Regions from separate parts of the Polaromonas sp. P1_F6 genome, predicted to be linked through region 1. Evidence: predicted binding sites of a transcription regulator. Region 1 holds the regulator's gene; the other holds the start of a gene.
The links. The regulator NrdR, encoded in region 1, represses ribonucleotide reductase genes. The targets are predictions, from matches to a motif close to CACNANATNTNGTG.

Region 1 (3,700 bases):
AAGCTTGCCGGTCTCGTTTAGCATCGCCATATTGGCGGAAGCAGTGGCGGTTGCGCGAGTCCCCAGGTAGGCCGCCGCTGCCGCGAGGGCGAGCACCAGGCTGATGACCAGACTGACCAGCAGTTCGATCAGTGTCAAACCGCGCTGGCGGTAGCGCGCTTGCGCCCTTCCGGTGTGAAGTGTTTTCATGGAATCATCTCTAGATTGGCGCATTGCACGCCGGCCAGGGCGGTAGAGGTGCCCAGCGCTGCGGGGCAGCAGTTTCGCGACGCGATGCCTGTTGTAGTGGCTGTGCACGAATCGGGGGAACGCAGAGTCGTGCCATCCAGGTTGTCCTTGCTATACCAGGCCACTGTCACCAGAAAGCGCAGGTTGGTGCCCTTGGTTCCGGTCGACGTCACGATGCCCACCGCGCCCGGCAGCTGGCTGTTCAGGTCAAGACGCCAGACAGCGAGGTCATAGGCCGCCAGCTCGGTCGGGGTACAGGTTGCAGTGTTGCAATCTTTGGCCGGGTTCAGGTAGGTTGGGGTTCCATCAATGGATGCACGTTCGGCGGCATAGGTCCGGGAGAAGCTGTAATCAGTCTCGACCGCACTGGCATTTGCCCTGATGCGGTCCGCAAAGCCGCTGATGCTGGACGACAGTGCTGACCGCACCCATCCGGTTTGTTCAAATTTGAGAGAGGCTGTCTGCATGCCAACCATGCCCAGCACACCGATGGAAAGGATAAGCATGGCGATCAAGGCCTCGATCAGGCCTGCACCTCGCTGGCGACTTATGGACATGCACTGACTCCCGCATATTGTTTAACGCTCACTCGACCTGCAGAACTGATACAAATAGACCGGTAGTGCGGACTGCTGGTGTTTTCCAGGATATAGGCAAGCGTGAAGTTGGATTGAATACCCGCAGCGAGCCCTCGCGAGTCAAAGGTCATGCGCCGATCCGATCCGCTAGAGGCCAGCTCAAAGCTTTCGTTGCCGGTCTGGCGCACGGAAATCAGGCTTGAACCGACTGTTGTCGGGTTGTTTTGGGTAGCACTACAGCTGGGGTTGGAAAAAACTATCCAGCCAGTCTGCCAGTTGCTCCCTGCGGTTGCACACGTGGGGGTACCGCCGGTCAATGCGTTTGACGTATTGGTTGACATGCAGATGGTGACGCAGTTATTTCTGCTGATCGCCTCAACCCGCGCACGCGATATGTCATTGGTAAATTCGGCTGCGATGGCGCCAGCCTGGTTTCGCACCACAAACTGCCTCAAATTAGGCAGCCCTATGGCCAAAATCATGGCTAAAACAGCAACTGTCACCATGATTTCGATGATGGTGAAGCCTGCGTTGCAAGCGCGCGGGGCCGCTTTGGCTGGGCGGCGTAAGGATGTTGAGCACACGGTCATTCGCATGTCGTGAGTATAGGAACCGGGTTTGTCGCGCGAGGCTCCGGCTGTCGGACTCTGGCTACCACTAATCTGGTAGCGGACAGGACGCTTTTCTGCGCCGCGAGCGATTTCTACCGCCGGACCTCGTCCACCAGCGTCTTGAACTCGTCAATATCCTCAAAGCTGCGGTAGACGCTCGCAAAGCGGACATAGGCGACCTTGTCGAGCTTGCGGAGTTCACGCATGACGAGCTCGCCGATACGGTTGGACGGCACTTCCCGCAGCCCCAGGCTCAGGAGCTTTTCCTCGATACGTTCAACCGCCGAGTCGACCTGCTCGGTGCTGACGGGCCGCTTGCGCAGCGCCAGGTTCAGGGACGCCAGGACTTTGCTGCGCTTGTACTCGATGCGCCTGCCGTCCTTCTTGACGATGGACGGGAAGGTGACATCGGGCCGCTCATAGGTTGTGAAGCGCTTTTCACACGCGCCGCACTGGCGGCGGCGGCGTATGAACTCGGCGTCTTCACCCACCCGCGTCTCTACGACCTGGGTTTCAAGGTGGCCGCAAAAAGGGCATTTCATCAGGGTTGGTCCGGGTTTGAAGGCATAAATCGGCCTCCAGCCCAATCAGGACATGCGCGGGTAGCTATCAAAATCATAGTGTCCGCGCTGCCCGTCATGATTAGCGGTAGACCGGGAAACGGCTGGTCAGGGCGTGGACCTTGGCACGCACCGCTTCAATGTTGGCCGCGTCGCGCGGGTTGTCCAGCACGTCGGCGATCAGGTTGGCCGTGATGCGGGCTTCTTCGTCCTTGAAGCCGCGGGTCGTCATGGCCGGGGTGCCGATGCGCACGCCGCTGGTGACCATCGGCTTTTCCGGGTCGTTCGGGATGGCGTTCTTGTTGATCGTCATGTGGGCGCTGCCCAGCACGGCTTCGGCTTCCTTGCCGGTGATGCCCTTGGCGCGCAGGTCGACCAGCATGACGTGGCTTTCAGTACGGCCGCTGACGATACGCAGGCCGCGCTGCGTCAGGGTGTCGGCCACGATCTGCGCGTTTTTCACGACCTGCTGCTGGTAAGCCTTGAACTCGGGCGCCATGGCTTCCTTGAAGGCCACGGCCTTGGCTGCGATCACGTGCATCAGCGGGCCGCCCTGCAGGCCTGGGAAGATGGCGCTGTTGATGGCTTTTTCGTGCTCGGCCTTCATCAGGATGATGCCGCCGCGCGGGCCGCGCAGGCTCTTGTGTGTGGTCGACGTCACGATGTCGGCGTGCGGCACCGGGTTGGGATACACGCCTGCGGCCACCAGGCCGGCGTAGTGGGCGATGTCGACCATGAAGATCGCGCCGACGGCCTTGGCCACCTTGGCGAAGCGCTCGAAGTCGATGCGCAGGCTGTAAGCCGACGCGCCCGCGATGATCAGTTTGGGCTTGGTCTCGTGAGCCTTGCGCTCCATTGCGTCGTAGTCGATCTCTTCCTTGTCGTTGAGGCCGTAAGAGACGACGTTGAACCACTTGCCGCTCATATTCAGGGCCATGCCGTGCGTCAGGTGGCCGCCTTCGGCCAGGCTCATGCCCATGATGGTGTCGCCGGGCTTGAGGAAAGCCAGGAACACGGCCTCATTGGCTGAAGCACCGCAATGCGGCTGCACGTTGGCGGCCTCGGCGCCGAAGATGGTTTTGATGCGGTCGATGGCCAGCTGCTCGGCCACGTCCACGTGCTCGCAGCCGCCGTAGTAGCGGCGGCCGGGGTAGCCTTCGGCGTATTTGTTGGTGAGCTGCGAGCCCTGCGCGGCCATGACGGCGGGCGAGGCGTAGTTTTCGCTGGCAATCAGCTCGATGTGGTGCTCTTGCCGGGCATTTTCAGCCTGGATGGCGGCGAAGATTTCGGGATCGGTTTGTTCGACCAGGATGTTGCGGTGGTACATGGCAGTCCTTAAAGACGTGGTCCCTGCTATTCAATGAATGAAACAAGGGCTGCCCAGGCGAACGGCTGAACGCTTCGGCCCAACGGCTTTCAGCGGTGCGCTTCCCAGTGGTGTCCCACGTCAGCTCCAATGGTTGCGAAAACCTTGAGCCTATCGCCAGTCGCGCACCTCGCTAGTGTAACTGAGCGCGCCTAAAACCTGCCGCCTCCGGGGTTCTTCACCTGCAGCCCGAAAAGCAAAAAGCCGGGGCGCTGGCAGCGGCCCGGCTTTTTGGCAGTGCATGGGGTGAAAAGGCCCCCACAAAGCGGCCGAATCAGGACTGGTTCAGCAGCGCCACCTTGTCAGGCGTCTTGCCTTCAGCGTCGGGTGTGGCCGGCAGGGAGGCCGGTACCGGGC
Region 2 (3,700 bases), on a different contig from region 1:
AGCCGAGGTTGCAGACAGCAGTTTCGGTGTCGCTGGTGTTGAGTGTGATTTCGGTGCACAGGTTGGACGAGTGCACGACGCCGGTGTGTTGCTGCGGCGAGCGCACATTGCAGGCGTCCTTGAACGTGATCCAGGGATGGCCGGTTTCAAACAGCATCGACAGCATCTTGCGCCACATGTCGGTGGCCTGCAGCTTGCGGGATGGCTTGATTTCGCCGCGCTCGGCCTTGGCTTCGTAGGCGGTGTAGATTTTCTCGAAGTCCTTGCCGAACTTGTCGTGCAGGTCGGGTGTGTCCGACGGTGAGAACAGCGTCCAGCTGCCCTTTTCCATCACGCGGCGCATGAAGAGGTCGGGAATCCAGTTGGCGGTGTTCATGTCGTGCGTACGGCGGCGATCGTCACCGGTGTTCTTGCGCAGTTCCAGGAACTCTTCAATATCCAGGTGCCAGGTTTCCAGGTAGGCGCAGACGGCGCCCTTGCGCTTGCCGCCCTGGTTGACCGCCACGGCGGTGTCGTTGACGACTTTGAGGAAAGGCACGACGCCTTGCGATTCGCCGTTGGTGCCCTTGATATGGGCGCCCAGGGCGCGCACAGGCGTCCAGTCATTGCCCAGGCCGCCGGCAAATTTGGACAGCAGCGCGTTTTCCTTGATGGCGTCGTAGATGCCGCCCAGGTCGTCGGCGACGGTCGTCAGGTAGCACGACGACAGCTGCGAGCGCAGCGTGCCGGCATTGAACAGGGTGGGCGTGCTCGACATGAAGTCGAAGGACGAGAGGATTTCATAGAACTCGATCGCGCGTTCTTCGCGGTTGATCTCGTTGAGCGACAGGCCCATGGCCACGCGCATGAAGAAAGCCTGTGGTAGCTCGATGCGCTGTTTGCGCACGTGCAGGAAGTAGCGGTCAAACAGGGTTTGCAGGCCGAGGTAGTCGAATTTCAGGTCGCGTTCGGGCTTGAGCGCGGCGCCCAGGCGGGCCAGGTCGAACTGCTGGAGCTTTTCGTCGAGCAGCTCGTTTTGTACGCCCTTGGCGATGAACTGCGGGAAATACTCGGCGTAGCGAATCGCCATGTCTTCCTGACTGACTTCTTCACCCAGCACTTCGCGGCGGATGGTGTGCATCAGCAGGCGTGCGGTGGCGTAGGTGTAGTCAGGGTCTTTCTCGATCAGGGTGCGCGCTGCCAGGATGGACGCCTTGTAGACCTCGTCAATGGGCACACCGTCATAGAGGTTGCGCATGGTTTCCGCAACGATCGGGTCGGGCTTGATATCCGCGCCCAGGTTGGCGCAGGAGGCTTCAATCAACGCCTGCAGGTTGCGGATGTCCAGCGCGACGCGGTTGCCGCGGTCGGTCACATGGATCAGCGGCGCTGCGGGCGCCTGGGTTTGCGGCTGGCGTGCGCGCTCTTGCGTGCGCTTTTCGCGGTACAGCACGTAAGCGCGGGCGATCTCGTGGTGGCCGCCGCGCATCAGGCCCAGCTCGACCTGATCCTGAACGTCTTCTATATGAAAGGTTCCGCCGCCTGGGCGCGAACGCATCAGGGCGCGGATGACCGCCTGGGTCAGGCCGTCAACGGTTTCGCGGACGCTGGCCGAAGCCGCACCCTGCGTGCCATGCACGGCCAGGAAAGCCTTCATCATGGCCACGGCGATCTTGTTGGGTTCGAACGGCACCACGCCGCCATTGCGGCGAATGATCTGGTAATGGGCGAGCGGGTTGCTTTGCGCGTTGGTATCGCCGGTTGCTGGGTTGCTTGCCAGAACGCTCGACGTGACGGGCACCGCGTGTTGTGCAGTTTGCATGACTTCCTCTTTGCTTTGTTTTATGGGTGGTTTGATGTGCTGTTCGGGGGTCTCTGGATATATTGAGGTATTGCACAGGCCTATCAACCTGCTCCTTCATTTCCTGACCCAAATTACATCAAACTGAATTAGGGCTTAGACACTATACCTAGGGTATGGAGGGAATACAAGCCACTACAGGTAGTGTATCGCTGACTGAATGCACCGTTACGTTTTGTGGCTTTTTAGGCCCCATTCCAGACGCCTCGATCAGGGCTTGATGGTGGCTCGTTCAACTTCGCTGAAAGCCTGATGCCATCAGGCTTGCGAAGCTGATGCGGCGTTGTGGCGCGGCTTTTCGCGGGCTTGGGTTGAGAGCGCCGGCCACTGCTGGCGCGGTAAAAATAACCGGAAATTTCAACAGCAAGACGCACCGCAATGGTGAGTGCGTGCAGGTGCACCAGTCACATGATTTCGGGAAAACACCTAGCCGGTGACGACAGCGAGTTTTGCAGCAGAGGCCAGTTGAAGCCAGGGCCCGGGTCCTGCTTGCGGCCGGGTGCAATGTGCTCGTGCCCGGCGATGTGCTCAATGGGGTAGCGCTGCAGAAGCGAGGCGCATAGCCCGGTCAGGGTTTCATACTGGGATGCTTCAAAGGTATCTCCCTCAAGGCCTTCCAGTTCGATGCCGATGGAATCGTCGTTGCAGTTGGTGCGTCCGCGGTAGCTGGATTCCCCGGCATGCCAGGCGCGGTCGTCACAGCTCACAAACTGCCACAGAGCGCCGGTTCGGGCGATGAAAAAGTGCGATGAAACCTGCAGGCCGCGAATGCCCTGAAAGTAAGCGTGTGCCTCCCAGTCGAGCTGGTTGGTGAAAAGGCGTTCGACGTTGCCATTGCCGAACTCACCTGGCGGCAGGCTGATGGAGTGGATGACGATCAGGTCGATTTGCGCGCCGGGAGGGCGTGGACCAAAGTTGGGCGAAGCCAGTGCGCGTGCATAGCGGTACCAGCCGTTTTGCCACAAAGGCCGGGGAAGGGCATTGGGGCTTTCAGGCGGGGTCATCAGCAGGGTCAAGTCCATCGGCCAGGTCGTCATTGCCCGGCGTGGCGATATTCAGGCGTGCAATGCGGTAGCGGATCTGCCGCAGGCTCAAACCCAGCCTCGCGGCGGCGGCGGTACGATTGAAGCCGGTCTCCAGCAAAACCTTGGTCAGGATGTTTCGCTCCTGCCCGTCCAGATAATCCTGCAGGTTTTCCGGGACGGCGACGTGCTCTTCGACCGGCGCATCAAAATGCAGCACGCTTCCTTCGCCGAGCGCCACGGCCCGGTGCAGGATGTTTTCCAGCTCCCTGACATTGCCGTTAAAGGGCCTGGACTGCAGCTGCTCCATCACGGCATCCGTCAACTCGGGCATCTTGAAGCCGGACTCCTGGCAGATTCTTGACAGCAGGGCATTGCAGAGTGCCGGCAAATCCTCCCGGCGTTCGCGCAAGGCCGGCACGGCAATTTCAATCACATTGAGCCGGTAATAAAGATCCTGGCGGAATGTTCCTTCCTGGGCTTCCGCCGCCAGGTTTTTGTGCGTTGCGCTGACGATGCGCACGTCAACGGTGTCCTCCTGCGGCGAACCCAGCGGCCTGACGGTGCGCTCCTGGATGGCGCGCAGAAGTTTGGATTGCATGGCCAGCGGCAGGTCGCCGATTTCATCGAGAAACAAGGTGCCGCCCTTGGCTGCCTGGAAGTAGCCTTGCCGGTCCTGCGCTGATCCGGTGTAAGCGCCCTTTCGTGCACCGAAGAACTCCGCTTCGAGGAGGTTTTCGGGTATGGCGCTGCAATTGACGGCTACAAAAGGCCCTGTCGCGCGGTGGCTGCAGCCGTGTACGGCGCGTGCAACCAGTTCCTTGCCGGTGCCCGATTC

Region 2: AC1DY9_RS12260 (ribonucleoside-diphosphate reductase subunit alpha) is a predicted target of NrdR. The motif match lies at 1,974-1,987, and genes of this name have one in related genera.

The regions. Positions count from the first base shown of each region.
Region 1 is NZ_JBFUBQ010000001.1:495,379-499,078, forward strand. It holds gene AC1DY9_RS02350 (PilW family protein) at 1-189, opposite strand, end outside; gene pilV (type IV pilus modification protein PilV) at 186-785, opposite strand; gene AC1DY9_RS02360 (GspH/FimT family pseudopilin) at 776-1,402, opposite strand; gene nrdR (transcriptional regulator NrdR) at 1,510-1,959, opposite strand; gene glyA (serine hydroxymethyltransferase) at 2,060-3,304, opposite strand; ZMP/ZTP riboswitch at 3,349-3,478, opposite strand; gene AC1DY9_RS02375 (lytic transglycosylase domain-containing protein) at 3,618-3,700, opposite strand, start outside.
Region 2 is NZ_JBFUBQ010000003.1:560,726-564,425, forward strand. It holds gene AC1DY9_RS12260 (ribonucleoside-diphosphate reductase subunit alpha) at 1-1,801, opposite strand, end outside; gene ampD (1,6-anhydro-N-acetylmuramyl-L-alanine amidase AmpD) at 2,245-2,862, opposite strand; gene AC1DY9_RS12270 (sigma-54-dependent transcriptional regulator) at 2,831-3,700, opposite strand, start outside.